3 regions of the Telluria sp. ZT3P26 genome follow, and region 2 is predicted to be linked to each of the others. Evidence: predicted binding sites of a transcription regulator. Region 2 holds the regulator's gene; each other region holds the start of a gene.
What was found. Region 2 encodes LexA, which represses DNA repair genes until DNA is damaged. Its sites were predicted from a motif close to ACTGTATNNNNATACAGT; they were not measured.

Region 1 (5,731 bases), 1.0 Mb from region 2:
CGTGCCCCGGCGCTGGCCCACCTCGGCGACCTGGCCGATGCGGCGCGCGCCCAGGCCGGCCTGGCTGACCAATGACGGCACCAGCGCGCCCTCGGGCAGGTTCTTCCAGAACCTCGACGGGATATGGCTTTGCATGACCTTCGTGTTCAGGCGCGCGGGATTGAAGATGCTGCGGTAGTAGGTCAGCCACAAGGCCTCGCCGTCGTCTTCGAGGTCGGCGGGGCCGGACATCAATGGCCCCGCATCGTGCAGCGTGGCGCCGTCCCACAACACGCTGGCCTCGGGCGTGGCGATCATCCAGGTCATCTTGCCCATGCGGGCAACAAAATGTTCGGCCACCTGCGGCAGCACGTCGTGCGCGGGTTCGAACCAGGCGACAAACTGCGGCGGCCCTGCCTCGACCGGCCGTTCCCGAAAGCGGATATAGGCAAACATGTCGTGCACCTCGCGCCGCACCGCCTTGACCATCGACGCCAGCCGCGCGCCATCGGGGTCGGCGGGCGACTGCACATCGTGCTCGCCCTGCTGCCAGCGCCAGACCACGCGGTACAGGAAGGCCCAGCGGTCGTGGTCGCGGCAGCAGGCGGCCGTTTGCAGCATCTCCATCAGGGAGCGCGGGACTTGCGGCCTGGGCGTGGCTTGCGCCACCCGTTCGGCAGGCGGCGCAGCCAGCAGGTCACCGGTCGGCTGCACCGTCTCCAGGGCCGATGCAGGCGCTGCCGGCGCGCTCGAGAACAAATCGGCGCCAGGCTCGCCCCAGGTCACTGCCTCGGGCGGCACGCCGGCGCGCAGCAGGGCGCGGGCCGTGGCGCGCCACTCGACGAACGAAGCCACGAGCAGCGGCTGCCCCGCGCGGACCGCGGCGACGGCCTCGCTGGCGACGACGGCTGCGGTGGCCGCGGGGATCATGCTGCCTGCAGCTCCGGCCACAGGTTCATCTGCTGCGGCGCGTCGGCCATGTGCTTGCGCAGCAGGTCGGAACTGGTCGCGCCCTGCGCCGGCTTGTAGTCGGCGGTAACGACGAACGGCGCCAGTTTTTTCAGGCTGCAGCGCAGCCGCGACAGGTCTTCCCAGCGGATGCGGCGAATGCGGCGCAGGTCGGCGATGCGCTTGGCGTTGCGCAGACCGATGCCGGGGATGCGCGCGATGAGCGTCGCATCGACGCGGTTCAGGTCCATCGGAAACTGGTCGCGGTTCGACAGCGCCCAGGCCAGCTTGGGATCGATGTCCAGCGCCAGGTTACCCGTCTGCGGCATGATCTCGCCGGCCGTGAAGCCGTAACTGCGCAGCAGGAAATCGGCCTGGTACAGGCGGTGCTCGCGCAGCAGCGGCGGTGGCGCGAGCGGCACGCTCTTGGGGCTTTGCGGGATGGGGCTGAACGCGGAGTAGTACACGCGCTTGAGTTTGTAGCTGCCGTACAGCGTCTCGGCGGTGTTGAGGATCGTGTGGTCGTCGCTCGCGTCAGCGCCGACGATCATCTGCGTGCTCTGGCCGGCCGGCGCGAAGGCGGGCGACCTTGGCTCTTCGGCTTTTTCATCGAGCTTGCGCCGGATGGAGCCCATCGCCAGCTTGATCGTGTGGACGCTCTTTTCGGGGGCGAGCTTGGTCACGCTGTCGTGCGTGGGCAGCTCGATGTTGACCGACAGGCGATCGGCCCAGCGCCCCGCTTCGGTGATCAGGAGCGGGTCGGCATCGGGAATCGTCTTGAGGTGGATGTAGCCGCGGAAGTTGTGCACCTCGCGCAGGGTGCGCGCCACGGCCACCAGTTGCTCCATCGTGTAGTCGGCCGACTGGATGATGCCGGAACTGAGGAACAGGCCGTCGATGTAATTGCGCAGGTAAAAATCCTGCGTCAGCTTGACCACTTCGTCGACCGCAAAGCGCGCGCGCGGCACGTTGGACGTACGGCGGTTGATGCAGTACTGGCAGTCGTAGATGCAGAAGTTGGTAAGCAGGATCTTGAGCAGCGAGACGCAGCGGCCGTCTGGCGTATAGCTGTGGCAGATGCCCATGCCGGTGGTGGCGCCCAGGCCGTCCTTGCCCTCGGAGCCGCGTTTGGGCGCACCGCTGCTGGCGCAGGATGCGTCGTACTTGGCCGCATCGGCCAGGATTTCGAGCTTGTCGTTGAGTTCCATCGGACGCCCGTGGCTGTATGGGCATACAGTATAGCGTGGCGTGTCATGACAGAGGGTGCGCCGGCGCACCCGTGCGCGGGTGGTGCCGGGTCAAAGCCGGGACGGTTTCAAGCCTGCAGCAGGCTTTCCGCCAGCGACAACTGCTGTGCATCCATCCGGCGCGCGGTGCGCGCCAGATAGTCGCGCGCGGGCCGGATCCCGGCGCCACCCGCACGATGCAACCACGCATACGCTTCGACCAGATCGCGGGGCGCGCCCTGCCCCGCCGCATACATCACGCCCAGGTTGAATTGCGCGCGCGCGTGGCCCTGGCGCGCCGCGCACAGGTACCAGAAATGGGCGGCTTCGTAATCGCGTTCGGCGCCCTTGCCGCAGTCGTAGCGCAGCCCCAGTTCGAACTGCGCCAGTGCGTGCTTCTGGTCGGCCGCCTTGTGCAGCCAGTCGGTGGCTTCGGCCGGGTCGCCCAGGTCGTGCCGGTCGAGCAGCGTGGCCACCATGTACTGCGCGGCCGCGTAACCTTGCGCCGCGGCGCGCCGGTACCACCCGAGTGCCTGCACGCAGTCCTGCGCCGCGCCGATGCCGTTTTCGTGGCGCAGGCCCAGGTCGAACTGCGCGCGCAGGTGGCCCTGCTCGGCCGCCTTGCGGTACCAGGCCGTGGCCTCGACCGCATCCCGTTCAACGCCGTTGCCCGTGTCGAGGAGCTGTCCGAGGTGGTACTGCGCCACCGGCAAGCCCTGCTCGGCCGCGCGCCGGTACCAGATGGCCGCCTGCACCGCATCCTGCACCACGCCCTGGCCGTGCTCGTGGCGCATGCCCAGGCTGTCCTGCGCGCCGGCATGGCCCTGCTGCGCGGCGCGCCGGTACCAGGTGGCGGCCAGTGCATCGTCCTGCGGCACGCCGTGGCCGGTGTCGTACATCAGCGCCAGGTTGAACTGCGAACTGGCATGGCCCTGGATACCGGCGCGGCCGTACCACAGCATCGCCTGTTCGCCGTCCGCTTCCACGTCCTGGCCCTTGTCGTAGCGCAGCCCCAGATTGAACTGGGCCGGCGCATAGCCCTGCAGCGCGGCCTTGCGCAGCCAGTCCAGTGCCTGCGCCGGGTCGCGCGCCACGCCCTGGCCGCTGTCGTAGCGCAGGCCCAGGCTGTACTGCGAACGGGCATAGCCCTGGATGGCCGCGCGCCGGTACCAGTCCAGCGCCGCATCCTGGTCCTGCGCCACGCCCTTGCCGGTGTCGTACATCATCCCGAGATTGTGCTGGGCGCCCGGCTCGCCCTGCTCGGCGGCCTGGCGGAACCAGTGCAGCGCGCGGCCCACGTCCTGCGCCACGCCCTGCCCTTTGGCGTACAGCCAGCCCAGGTTGTACTGGGCCAGCGCGTAGCCCTGGCTGGCGGCGCGCTCGTACCAGTGGGCAGCCAGCGTGAAATCCTGCGTCACGCCCTGCCCCTTCTGCAGCATCACGCCGAGGTTGTACTGGGCCTGCGCCAGGTTGGCCGTGGCCGCGAGCCGGTACCAGCTCACTGCCAGTTCATCGCTTTGCGCCACGCCCTGGCCATTCACGTACATGAAGCCCAGACTGTGCTGGGCCTCGGCCTCGCCACGTTCGGCCTGGCTTTTCACACGCAGGAATTCGGCGCTGTACAACGGCGTGTCGGGCATGACCACTCAGGCCAGCACGGCGCGCAGGTTCGAGCCGGGCCGGGAGCGCAGCGCCACCATGAAGTCGCCCAGTGAAATCGGGCGGTAGAACAGGTAGCCCTGCATCGTCATGCAGCCGTTGGCGCGCAGGTAGCGCGCCTGTTCCTCGGTCTCGACGCCTTCGGCGATCAGGTTCAGGCCCAGGCCGCGCGCGATCGAGATGATCGCCAGGATGACCGGATAGTGACCGTCCTCCTCGTGGATCTCCTTGACGAACGACTGGTCGATCTTGATCGTATGGATCGGGAAGCGGTGCAGGTACGACAGCGACGAGTAGCCGGTGCCGAAGTCGTCGATCGCGATCGACACGCCCAGCTCGCACAGTTTGTTGAGCTGCTCGATCGCATACTGCGGGTTGCGGATGCAGATGTTCTCAGTGATCTCGACTTCGATCTGCTGCGGCGAGATCGCGTAGCGCGCGAGCGCCCCGCGCATCTTCTCGAAGAAGTCGCCGCGGTCGAGGTATTGCGGCGACAGGTTCAGCGAGAGCCGGATGTCGCTGCCGCCGACGGCGTTCCAGCGCAGCATGTCGCGGCACAGCGCGCCGATCATCCAGTCCGAGATCGGCAGCATCAGGCCGTTTTCTTCGGCGAACGGCAGGAATTCGCCGGCCGACAGACGCCCGCGCGTCGGGTGGTTCCAGCGCATCAGCGCTTCGGCGCCCGTGATGTTGCCGGTCATGGCGTCGATCTGCGGCTGGTAGAACATCTCCAGCTCGTCGTGCTCGAGCGCGCGGCGCAGCGACTGTTCCAGCGCGATCTTCTGGTGCGACACTTCGAGCATCGAGTCGTGATAGAAGCTGTGGCCGTTCTTGCCCAGCGCTTTCACCTGGTACATCGCGATGTCGGCGTGGCGCAGCAGTTCGTCGATCGATTCACCGTCCTTCGGATAGATCGCGATGCCGATCGAGGCCGAGATGTGCACTTCGTGGCCATCGAGGTCGAACGGCATCTGCAGGCAGGCGAGGAATTTGTCGGCGACCATGCGCGCGTCGTCGTGGCTGACCAATTCGGGCAGCACGATCGTGAATTCGTCGCCGCCCTGGCGCGCCAGCGTGTCGCCCTTGCGCAGGCATTCCTTCAGCCGGCTGGCCGCCTGCTGCAGCAGTTCGTCGCCCTTGACGTGGCCGAGCGTGTCGTTCACGAGCTTGAAGCGATCGAGGTCGATGAACATCACCGCGAGTTCGGTCTGCTTGCGCTTGGCCTGGATCACGGCCAGTCCCAGGCGGTCCTTGAACAGGATGCGGTTCGGCAGGTCGGTCAGGATGTCGTGGTAGGCCTGGTAGGCGATGACTTCTTCGGCGCGTTTGCGGTCGGTGATGTCGCGCGCCACGCCATAGGTGCCGAAGAACTCGAGCTTTTTCACTTCCTGGTCCGGCACGTGCATGCCGATCGCGTTGAGCGAGATCGTCATCAGCGTCGTATTGAAGGTGCGGTCGCTGCTGCTGTTGCCGTTTCCGCCCCGGCACTTCAGGCGCAGTTCGACGTTGCGCGACGCGCGTTCGTCGATGCGGCGCTCGTTGAACACGTAGCGCGCGCGCTCCAGGTCTTCTTCGTGCACGACGATCGAGTAATGCTTGCCAATCAGCTCTTCGCGCGTGTAGCCGAGCAGCTGGTAGGCGCGGTCGTTGACGAACGTGAAGCGCCCTTCGTGGTTGAGCGTGTAGATGATGTCCGGCGACGAGTCGACCAGGTAGCGGTACATCTTCTCGGAATTCTCGAGCTGGTTCGCGATGCGCGCGTTTTCCAGCGCCAGGCGCCGGCGTCCCAGCGCATTGCTGACGGTCGAAAGCAGCTCTTCACGGCTGTACGGCTTGCGCAGGTAGCTGTAGGCACCGCGCTTGAGCGCGCCGATCGCGGCGTCGATGCCCACCTCGCCGCTCATCACGATGACGTCGGC
Region 2 (5,731 bases):
GTCCGTACCCAACTGAATCTGAACCCCGCCGTCGCCGCCGAGTAAGCATGAGCGAGAAAAAATCCTACGGCTTTACCACCACGATCCTGCACAACGACCGGCACAAGCCGATCGAGCACGGTTCGCTGCACAAGCCGATCCACACCTCGGTCGCGTTCGGCTACACGGATGCGCGTCAGCTGGCATCCGTGTTCCAGGGCAAGGAGCCGGGCTTCCGTTATGGTCGCCAGGGCAATCCGACCATCAGCGCGCTCGAGGACAAGGTCAGCAAGATGGAGGATGGCGTCGCCACGCTGTGCTTCGGCACCGGCATGGCCGCCATCGGCGCGCTGTTCCAGGCGCTGCTGAAGGCGGGCGACGCCATCGTTTCGTCGAGCTTCCTGTTTGGTAATACCAACAGCCTGTGGCAGACGGTGGCAGGGCAGGGCGTCGATGTCGCCTTTGTCGATGCAACCGATGTGGCGCAGGTCGAGGCAGCCTTGACGCCGAACACGCGCATGGTGTTTGTCGAGACGATCGCCAATCCGCGCACGCAAGTGGCGGACCTGGCCCGCATCGGCGAGCTGTGCCGTGCGCGGGGCATCCTGTACGTGGTCGACAACACGATGACCTCGCCCTGGCTGTTCCGCCCGAAGAGCGTGGGCGCCGGTCTCGTGGTCAATTCGCTGACCAAGTCGATTGGCGGCCACGGCATTGCGCTGGGCGGCGCGCTGACCGATACCGGCCTGTTCGACTGGAGCGCGTACCCGAACATCGCGCCGAATTTCCGCAAGCAGCCGGCGCAGGCGCAGGGCATGGCGCAGCTGCGCGCGAAAGCGCTGCGCGACTTCGGCGCCTCGCTCGGACCGGAGGCAGCGCATCACATTGCCGTTGGCGCCGAGACGCTGGCGCTGCGCATGACCCGCACCTGTGCCAATGCTCTGGCGCTGGCAACGATGCTCGAGGCGGATGAGCGCGTGGCGAAGGTCCACTACCCGGGCCTGGCCTCGCATCCGCAGCACGGTATCGTCACGTCGCTGTTCCGCGCCGGTGGTTCACTGCTCAGCTTCGAGCTGCGCGAGGATATCGACCCGTTCGATTACCTCAACCGCCTGCAGCTGGCGATTCCCGCGTCGAACCTGGGCGACAACCGCACGCTGGTCATTCCGGTCGCGCACACCATCTTCTTCGAGATGGGCGCCGAGCGCCGCGCCAGCATGGGCATTGCCGAGTCGCTGATCCGCGTGTCGGTGGGCATCGAGGACACCGATGACCTGGTTGAAGACTTCCGCCAGGCGCTGGACGCGTAAGCGCGGCGTACCGCGCGACGTTACCGCGTGACGTAAAGCGATGCAAAGAAGGCCGGCGCAATGCCGGCCTAGTCATTTTTACGGTTGAGTCGCGCTGTAAAAGGGGGCTATGATGCGCCATCGTCAGCTTGTCATTTTTGGGTGCCCATGAAACGTTTCCTGCTCTGCCTTTCCATGTCCCTGTCCCTGAGCATCGCCAGCGCCGCCTGTGCGGGCGAGCTGGAAGACGCCAACGCGCTGTTCGAAAAGAAGGATTACGCGGGCGCGCTCAAGCTGTACACCAAGCTGGCCAATGCCGGCAATGCGCAGGCGCAGCAGCAACTGGGCCAGATGTACTGGTATGGCGAAGCGGGCGCTGTCGATGAGGCGGCAGCGAAAGCATTGTTCGAGAAGTCGGCGGCCAAGGGCAATAAGGTCGCGGCAGAATCGCTGGTCGTGATGGAACAGCGCGTGACCAAGCGCGCCGAGATCGATTACTGGATCAAGGGCTATGACGGGGCCGAGCTGCAGTCGGGCGAATACCGCTGCCCGTCGCCGCGCATCCCGGCCGTGTCGAAGGTGAACGACGAGATCGATCGCGTCAACAAGCTGGTGACGGGCTGGCAGGATTGCTACAACAAGATGGTCACGAACCTGAACGCGCAGTCGCCGCTGACGAAGAAGATTCCCGCCGATATCGCCAAGCTGATGAACAAACAGGAAGCGGATGCTTCGGCAGCCTATCTGGAGCAGGTGCGGCAGAATATCGCGGAAGGCGCGAAGGTCAATTCAAAGATGATCCTGGCGGATTTTGCAGCGTGGCGCAGTGCGACCGAGGCGTTTGTCAGCCAGCACAATGCGGTCGTGAAGAAGGCGTCGAAGTAGGCAGGGCAGGGCAGCGCAGGAAAGGACAGGCGCCGGCAGGAAGAAGCCGGCGCCGTTACATCAGTTCCAGCTACGCATCAGGCCAACAGCCAGGCCTTCGAGTGCGAACTCTTCGTCCGGCGAGACTGAAATGATGTTGAAGTCGGGGTTCTCTGGCAGCAGTTCCACCAGGTCGCCCGTCTTGCGATAGCGCTTGACCGTGACTTCGTCGCCCAGGCGTGCAACGACGATCTGGCCGTTCTTGGCGCTGTCGATTTTCTTGACCGCCAAAAAGTCGCCATCCATGATGCCGGCATCGCGCATCGACCAGCCTTTGACCTTCAGCAGGAAATCGGGGCGCGCCGCGAACATGGCGGTATCGACGTTGTAGGTGGCTTCGACATGCTCTTGCGCCAGGATCGGATTACCTGCAGCAACGCGCCCCACCAGCGGCAGCGACATGAACGACGGCGGCGGCATCGGAACTGATTCGACGCTCGCGCCGATCAGGCGGATGCCGCGCGATGTGCCCGGCGAAATTTCGATGGCGCCCTTGCGCGCCAGTGCTTGCAGATGTTCTTCAGCCGCGTTGGCCGAGCGGAAACCCAGTTCGGAAGCGATTTCAGCCCGGGTCGGAGGGAAACCGGTGTTCTCGATCGCTTCCTTGATCAGGTTCAGGATCTGTTCTTGCCGTGCAGTGAGCTTTAGCATAAATGTGTTACAGCAACCGGTTATGTGTGTAACCTGTATTTTTGTACAGTATTCTCCCGCGCGCAAGAGGAAACGCAAAAAATATCGTCAAAATCCCGATTCAGCGTACAAACATGCGCCAAAACCGTGGAATTGTCGAGTCAGACTGCCGGGAACTCGCCAGCTCGCGCCTGCGATGCGTCATTGGGCTTTCCAAGCTGCCGATATCCGGGTTATAATTGCCGGCTTTCCCTTCCCACACTCGTCTTGACGCCGAGGTGGGCATTTGTTAAACGTCCTCAAGGAGTAATGCATGCGTCATTATGAAATCGTGTTTATCGTCCATCCGGACCAGAGCGAACAAGTCCCGGCGATGATCGAGCGTTACAAGACCACGGTGACCAGCCGCGGCGGTAACATCCATCGCGTTGAAGACTGGGGCCGCCGCCAGATGGCATACCAGATCCAGAAGCTGCCAAAAGCACACTACATCTGCCTGAACATCGAATGCGACAACGAGACCCTGGTCGAGCTGGAAACTGCATTCAAGTTCAATGATGCGGTTCTGCGTCACCTGACCGTCAAGCTGAAAAAAGCTGAAACCGCACCGTCGCCGATGATGAAATCGGTGCAGCGCGAAGACGCAGCCAAGAGCCACCGTGCCGAAGCCGCTGCGCCAGCAGCCGCTCCAGCCGCTGCGCCAGCGCCTGCTGCTGCTTAAGTTTTCCCCAGTTATTCGTAGTAACCAGTAATACCGGGTGCACAGCGCAAACCACCTCCAGCTCATGGCGACCATCGCCGAGCGCGACGTACTGCGTTACACCCCGGCCGGTGTGCCAATCGTTTCAGCCGTCCTGATGCACGAATCGCAGCAGGAAGAGGCCGGGGTCGAAAGGTCGGTCGCGTTCGAAGTCCCCGCGTTCGCCGCGGGCGAGATTTCGGGCAGGTTCGCCAGCGCCGAATTGGGCGCCAGCTACAGGTTCAACGGATTTCTTGCACGGAAAAATCGCAACAGCAAAGCCCTGGTGTTTCACATCATTGATTTCAGTGCCGCTTAACCCGGCAATTTAGATACAGGAGCCTCAAATGGCATTCGGTAAAAAGTTCGACAAAAACAAAGCGAAACTCAAAGAGAAGCGCAAACAGCAAAACCCGCTGTTCAAGCGCAAGAAATTCTGCCGCTTCACCGCCGCTGGCGTTGAGCAGGTGGACTACAAGGACGTCGACACCCTGAAGGACTTCGTCCAGGAAAACGGCAAGATCATGCCAGCACGTCTGACCGGCACCAAGGCGCACTACCAGCGTCAGGTCGACACCGCGATCAAGCGCGCACGCTACCTTGCGCTGCTGCCGTACACCGACCTGCACCACGGTTAATCGTCGGTCACGACAGTCAGACATCTGGAGATCACTATGCAAATCATTCTGTTGGAAAAAGTAGTCAACGTCGGCAACCTGGGCGACGTCGTCAAGGTCAAGGACGGTTACGCACGTAACTTCCTGATCCCACAAAAGATGGCACGCCGCGCTACCGCCGGCGCCGTCGCCGAGTTCGAAGCCAAGCGCGCTGAACTCGAAAAAGCAGCAGCTGAAAAGCTGTCGGCTGCCCAGGCCGAAGGCGACAAGCTGAGCGGCATGACCGTCACCATCGGCCAGAAGGCCGGCGTTGATGGCCGTCTGTTCGGTTCGGTCACCAACTTCGACATCGCCGAAGCGCTGACCAAGCAAGGTTTCGCTGTCGAGAAGTCGCAAGTGCGCATGCCAACCGGCCCGCTGAAAACCACCGGCGAATTCCCGGTTGCAGTCGCTCTGCACACCGACGTCGTGTCGGAAATCACCGTCGCTGTTGTGGGCGAAGCTGCCTAAGCACACGCTGTACATGTGCTGAGCACGCAGTTCTGAAAAAGCCGGGTTCGCCCGGCTTTTTTGCTTTTCGGCTTTCCATTATTGCCAGTCGCAGGACCGGAAAAGGTATAATCCCGCCCATGAATGCAGCATCTCCAGATCCGCAACTCGACGCCCTGCGCATCCCCCCGCACTCCATCGAAGCCGAGCAATCCGTCATTGGCGGCCTGCTGCGCGATAACGCCGCATGGGACCGTATCGCCGACTTCATGAACGCGGAAGACTTCTACCGCTACGACCACCGCATCATCTTCGAACAGATGGTGCGCCTGATCAACGGCGGCAAACCGGCCGACGTCATCACCGTCTACGAAGCCTGCAACCAGCTCGGCAAGGCCGATGATGTCGGTGGCCTGCAATACCTGAACGCGATGGCGCAGAACACGCCGTCCGCCGCCAATATCCGGCGCTACGCCGAGATCGTGCGCGACCGCGGCATCCTGCGCAAGCTGATCACCGTGGCCGATGAAATCTCGGGCAATGCGTTCAACCCGCAGGGCAAGGAAGTCAAGCAGATGCTCGACGAAGCCGAGTCCAAGATCTTTGCCATTGCCGAATCCGGCTCACGCGGCCAGCAGGGCTGGAATCCGATCCAGCCGCTGCTCACGCAGGTCGTCGAGCGCATCGATGAGCTCTACAGCCGCGAGAACCAGGGTGAAATCACCGGCGTGCCGACGGGCTTCATCGACCTTGACCGCATGACATCCGGCCTGCAGCCGGGCGACCTCGTCATCGTCGCCGGCCGTCCGTCGATGGGCAAGACCGCGTTCTCGGTCAATATCGGCGAGAACGTTGCGATCGAAGCCGGCCTGCCGGTCGCGATCTTCTCGATGGAGATGGGCGGCACCCAGCTGGCGATGCGTATGCTGGGTTCGGTCGGCCAGCTCGACCAGCACCGCCTGCGTACCGGCCGCCTGAACGACGAGGATTGGCCGCGCCTGACGCACGCCATCCAGAAGATGAACGACGCCCAGCTGTACATCGACGAAACCCCGGCGCTGAAC
Region 3 (5,731 bases), 760 kb from region 2:
TCTCGCGGCCTTCCAGGATGTGGATGCGGTCGTTGACCTTGGCCAGCTTGAAGTCGGTGCGGCGGCGGATCGTCGTGAAGCGGTAATCGATCCACTCCTGGATGATCGTGCCCAGGCCTTTTTGCCGCGGACGGCCGTCGCCGCCGATCATCACCATATTGATCGGGCTGGACGACTCGAGCGACGTGTGCGCGAGCAGCATCAGCATGAATTCGTTCTGGTCCTGGTTCTTCGACTTCGGCTCGAACACCAGGCGCACCGCGGCTTCGCGGCCCGATTCGTCGCGCACCGTGTCGAGCGCGCCCAGCACCGTGTTCTTCAGTGCGAGCTGCTCGGGCAGCAGCGCCTTCTTGCCGGCCTTGACCTTCGGGTTGGTCAGTTCTTCGATTTCTTCCAGCACGCGCTGCGACGAGCAGCCCGGCGGCAGTTCGTAGACGATCGCCTGCCACTGGCCGCGCGCCAGTTCTTCGATCTTCCAGCGTGCGCGCACCTTCATCGAGCCGCGGCCCACCGCATACATGTCGGCGATGCTGGACGCCGGGGTGATGATCTGGCCGCCGCCCGGGAAGTCAGGGCCGGGCACGATGGTCATCAGCTCGGCGTGCGACATCTTCGGATTGCGGATCATGGCGACGGCGGCGGCAGCCACTTCGCGCAGATTGTGCGACGGGATCTCGGTGGCCAGGCCGACCGCGATGCCCGAGGCGCCGTTAAGCAGCACCATCGGCAGGCGCGCCGGCAGTGTGCGCGGCTCGGTGGTCGAGCCGTCGTAGTTCGGCTGCGAGTCGACCGTGCCCATGTCGATTTCATCCATCAGGATGCGGGCGATCGGCGTCAGGCGCGCTTCGGTGTAACGCATCGCGGCGGCGCCGTCGCCGTCGCGCGAGCCGAAGTTGCCCTGGCCGTCGATCAGCGGGTAGCGTAGCGAGAAGTCCTGCGCCATGCGCACCAGTGCGTCGTACACCGACTGGTCGCCGTGCGGGTGCAGTTTGCCGAGCACGTCGCCGACCACGGCCGCCGACTTGCGCGGCTTGGCGGTCGGGCCCAGGCCCAGTTCATTCATCGCATACAGGATGCGGCGCTGGACCGGCTTCTGGCCGTCCGACACGTCCGGCAGTGCGCGGCCCTTGACCACCGAAACGGCGTAGTCCAGGTAGGCGCGCTCGGCGAAAGTGGAGAGGGTGAGCGTCTCGACATCGGTCGGCTCGTGTTGCTGTTCAAAGAGACTTGGTTGGTTCGTCATGGTGTGTGTTTCGTGTTCTGGCGAGCGGTGGTGGCGGTGCGGAGGACCTGGGTTCCAGCCTTCGCTGGAACGACGTGCCTGGGCCAGTGGCTGCAAGACCGTCGTTCCCGCGCAGGCGGGAACCCAAGTTCAGCTTGCAGATCACAGACTCATCAAATATCCGCCTCGGTCTCGTTTCCGTGTTCTTCGATCCAGGCGCGGCGCGCGGCGGCTTCGCCTTTGCCCATCAGCATATTGAAGCGTGCCGACGATTCGGCGTGGTCGTATTCGCCCAGGAACACGGGCAGCAGGCGGCGCGTGTCCGGGTTCATCGTCGTTTCCCACAGCTGCTCGGCGTTCATCTCGCCCAGGCCCTTGAAGCGCGAAATGCTCCACACGCCTTCTTTCAGGCCTTCTTTTTTCAGCTTGTCTTCGATCGCCAGCAGCTCGCCCGAATCCAGCGCATACAGCTTCTGGATCGGCTTCTTGCCGCGCGCCGGCACGTCGACGCGGAACAGCGGCGGGCGCGCGATGCAGATGTTCCCGTTCGCGAACAGCGCCGGGAAGTGTTTGAAGAACAGCGTGAGCAGCAGTACCTGGATGTGCGAGCCATCGACGTCGGCATCGGACAGGATGCAGATCTTGCCGTAGCGCAGACCGGTCAGGTCGGGCGAATCGCCCACGCTGTGCGGATCGACGCCGATCGCCACCGAGATATCGTGGATTTCATTGTTGGCAAACAGGCGGTCGCGGTCAGTTTCCCATGAGTTGAGCACCTTGCCGCGCAGCGGCAGGATGGCCTGGAATTCCTTGTCGCGGCCCATCTTGGCGGAGCCGCCGGCCGAGTCGCCCTCGACCAGGAACAGCTCGTTGCGCGTGATGTCGTTCGATTCGCAATCGGTCAGTTTGCCCGGCAACACGGCCACGCCCGACGATTTTTTCTTTTCGACTTTCTGCAGCGAGCGCAGGCGCGATTGCGCCTGGCGGATCACGAGTTCGGCCAGCTTCTTGCCGTAGTCGACGTGCTGGTTCAGCCACAGTTCGAGTGGCGGCTTGGTGAAGGTCGAGACCAGCTTGAGCGCGTCGCGCGAATTCAGGCGCTCCTTGGTCTGGCCCTGGAACTGCGGGTCCAGCACCTTGGCCGACAGTACGAACGAGACGCGCGCAAACACGTCTTCCGGCAGCAGCTTGACGCCTTTGGGCAGCAGGCCATGCAGCTCGACGAAGTTCTTGACGGCGCCATACAGGCCGTCGCGCAGGCCCGCTTCGTGGGTGCCGCCGCTGACCGTGGGGATCAGGTTGACGTAGGATTCGCGCACCACGCCGCCTTCTTCGGTCCAGGCCACGACCCAGGCCGCGCCTTCGCCTTCAGCGAAACTGTCGTCGCCGGCGGCTGCATACTGCGCGCCTTCGAACAGCGGGATCAGTGTTTCGCCGTTGGAGCTTTGCGTCAGCGCTTCGGTCAGGTAGCCGCGCAGGCCCTCGTCGTAGCGCCAGGTCTGCACTTCGCCCTTGGCGTTCGTGAGCGTGACCGTCACGCCTGGCAGCAGCACGGCTTTCGAGCGCAGCAGGCGTTGCAGGTCGTTCATCGGAATGGTCGGCGAATCGAAGTACTTGCCATCCGGCCAGGCCGTGACGCGCGTGCCGTTCTTCTTGCCGCCGCGCTCGAACGGCGCGGAGGTAAGGGGTTCGATCACGTCGCCGGCAGCGAACACCAGCTTGTGCTGGCCGTTGCCCTGGTCGTCCTTGCGCCAGACTTCGATCTCGAGGCGCTTGGACAGCGCATTGGTGACCGATACGCCGACGCCGTGCAGGCCGCCCGAGAACGCATACGCGCCGCCCGAGCCCTTGTCGAACTTGCCGCCAGCGTGCAGGCGCGTGAACACGATTTCGACCGTGGACACGCCTTCTTCGGGGTGAATGCCGACCGGGATGCCGCGGCCATCGTCTTCGACCGTGATCGAGCCGTCCGGGTTCATCGTGACGCTGATGTTCTTGCAATAGCCACCCAGCGCCTCATCGGAGGCGTTGTCGATCACTTCCTGGATGATGTGGAGCGGATTTTCCGTGCGGGTGTACATGCCCGGACGCTGTTTCACAGGTTCGAGTCCCTTGAGGACGCGGATGGATGATTCGCTGTAGTCTGGAGCGGGTTTCTTGGAGGCCATCTTGAAGAGTATTTGTAGAATGCGTTGGCATTCTATCTTGTCGAGCGGAAAAGGAAATGCTTTTTAACTGTATAAATATACAGTATTTTGCGCTTATGTCGTGCTTTTCGCGTTGCACCTTTGTGCTAGATTAAGCTGTAAACACATCATCGATGCAGGAAGGGTGGTGCCCAATGCAGCGATCTCAATGTCTGTTCACCGTGCGTCCGGTCGGTTTTGATCCGGTTGAAACTGCCCGGCTGGCGGCGCTGCTCGAAGGCGCGCCGGGCGCGGGGCCGTTGTATTCTTGCCTGCATGCCGACAGTTTGCAAGAGCCGGACCTGCTCATCGCCAATGGCGACAGCCAGCTTGCGCTGGCGCATCTGGCGAGCCGGCCACCCGATGCGCTGCAGCCGGCACTGGTTGTCGGCGGCAGTCACGTCACTGCCTGGCCGGCCATGGCCCGCCCGCTCGAACAAGGTGCGCTGCATGCGCGGCTGGCCGAACTGCTCGATACGCGGGTGCATGCGCTGGTGCAGCAGGGCGTCCGGGCCCGCCGTGTGCTGGCCGAGCGGCGCCGCCGTCCACGCCTTGGGCCCGACCACGAAACGCCCGCATTCTACACGCGACTGCGCCGTGGTCCGGTCGATGGCCCCGTATTGATCGTCGATCAGGCATGTGCCCTGCGCAACCGGGTGGCAGAAGTGCTTGGGCCGCGCAGGATCGGGGTCGAGTGGACCGACAGCCAGGCCGCCGCCGTGCGCCTGTGCGACGAGACGCCGGTTGCGCTGGTGCTGATCAATACGGCGGCCCCGGACATCGAACCGTATGCGCTGTGTTCGTCGATCAAGGCGCAGCCTGGCGCGATGCGCACGCCGGTGGTGTTCGTTGTCGCGCCATCGTTTCAGTACGAGAGCGGCCGTGCCCGGCTGGCCGGCGCGCGCGGCCTGCTCGAGACGCCCGTGGCAGGGCGCCACCTGATGCTCACCTTCCAGAAGCTGCTCGACGTACCGGTCTGAGTGAACCGCGACCTTTTGTAACAACTTTGAATCGTGCGCAGCGTTGCCGAAGTTATATTATTGACATGGCCGAAGAAGAACCCACCAAGCGCAATCCAGACCACCCGTCGCCAGAGGCGGATATCGATGAACGTCGCGAGACGCGCGTGCGCGTGCCCGACCGGCGCGCCAGCGGCGGCCAGCACGCACGCGGGCCGGCGCGCTACCTGCGCGATGGCGACAACCCGGTGGCCCTGGCCGGTCGCGTCATCACGTCGCGCTTTCGCTCGCTGCGTGAACGCTTCAGTCGCGACATCATGCAGCGCACGCTGCACATCGGCGTCTCGGCCCGCATCTTCCATCCCGAAGCCGGGGCCAAGGGGCTGCTGAGCAAGAACCTGCAGTATCTCGAGGAATCCATCGCCCAATGGGTCATGTCGCGCGACGTGCTCGTGTTCATGATCCCGACGGTCAATACCAACGGCTTGCTCCACCCCAGCAATATCACGCTGCGTCACTATGCGCGCCACCTGGATGGCCTGGTGCTGCAGGGCGGGGCTGACGTGGCGCCGCAAACGTATTCCGAAACCCCCACGCGCCCCGAATGGAGCGGCGACCGCGCGCGCGACGTGTACGAGCTCGAACTGCTGCACGAATTCGTCGATGCCGGCAAACCGGTGCTGGGTGTCTGTCGCGGCTGCCAGCTGATCAACGTCGCCTTTGGCGGCACGCTGCACCAGGACGTCGCCACCGACCGCCCCGATGCGCTGGCGCACGTGCACGACCTGTACGACGCCCATCGCCACGCGATCGTGTTCCCCAAGGGCTCGTCACTCGGGCGCATGTTCCCCAATATCCAGCAGGCGATGGTGAACTCGATCCACCACCAGGCCGTCAAGGACCTGGGGCGCGATGTCCGCATCGAAGCCATGTCCGAGCCGGACGGCATCATCGAGGCGATCCGCTACCAGCGCGCCAATTTCGTCATGGGCCTGCAATGGCACCCGGAGTTCCACCGCGCGGGCGGCGTTGACCTGCTCGATTGCACGCCGGTGCTGGATGAATTCCTGCGCGCGGCGCGCGAGACGCGGCTGTAGCACGAAATCGCTTGCTTTCGCCGTGTGACACGGGAATAATGAATGAGAATCATTCTCATCCATTGTTGTTCCGGTCCATGGAGCGTATCGCATGACGATTTCCCCCACACCTGCCACGTCATCCACAGCGGGCGAGCCGCGCAACCAGGACACGCTGCTGGTCGCCTCGCTGCTGCACCTGATGTCGCATTACAGCGCCAAGGGCGATGGTGAGCCGCCGTGCGTCAAGCTGGCGTCCGTGATCGAGCGTCACCTGTGCGCGCTGGC

Region 1: a site for LexA is predicted at 2,148-2,165, ahead of AC56LN_RS00285 (putative DNA modification/repair radical SAM protein). Genes of this name have one in related genera too.
Region 3: a site for LexA is predicted at 3,457-3,474, ahead of AC56LN_RS01340 (DNA topoisomerase IV subunit B). Genes of this name have one in related genera too.

What each region holds. Positions count from the first base shown of each region.
Region 1 covers NZ_JCASII010000001.1:56,045-61,775, reverse strand. The annotation lists gene AC56LN_RS00290 (UdgX family uracil-DNA binding protein) at 1-909, opposite strand, end outside; gene AC56LN_RS00285 (putative DNA modification/repair radical SAM protein) at 906-2,135, opposite strand; gene AC56LN_RS00280 (SEL1-like repeat protein) at 2,243-3,793, opposite strand; gene AC56LN_RS00275 (putative bifunctional diguanylate cyclase/phosphodiesterase) at 3,800-5,731, opposite strand, start outside.
Region 2 covers NZ_JCASII010000001.1:1,054,232-1,059,962, forward strand. The annotation lists gene purF (amidophosphoribosyltransferase) at 1-45, shown strand, start outside; gene AC56LN_RS04590 (cystathionine gamma-synthase family protein) at 48-1,289, shown strand; gene AC56LN_RS04595 (tetratricopeptide repeat protein) at 1,464-2,153, shown strand; gene lexA (transcriptional repressor LexA) at 2,214-2,843, opposite strand; gene rpsF (30S ribosomal protein S6) at 3,136-3,543, shown strand; gene priB (primosomal replication protein N) at 3,581-3,880, shown strand; gene rpsR (30S ribosomal protein S18) at 3,909-4,199, shown strand; gene rplI (50S ribosomal protein L9) at 4,236-4,688, shown strand; gene AC56LN_RS04625 (replicative DNA helicase) at 4,808-5,731, shown strand, end outside.
Region 3 covers NZ_JCASII010000001.1:292,876-298,606, forward strand. The annotation lists gene parC (DNA topoisomerase IV subunit A) at 1-1,243, opposite strand, end outside; gene AC56LN_RS01340 (DNA topoisomerase IV subunit B) at 1,396-3,390, opposite strand; gene AC56LN_RS01345 (response regulator) at 3,564-4,388, shown strand; gene AC56LN_RS01350 (gamma-glutamyl-gamma-aminobutyrate hydrolase family protein) at 4,454-5,464, shown strand; gene AC56LN_RS01355 (hypothetical protein) at 5,556-5,731, shown strand, end outside.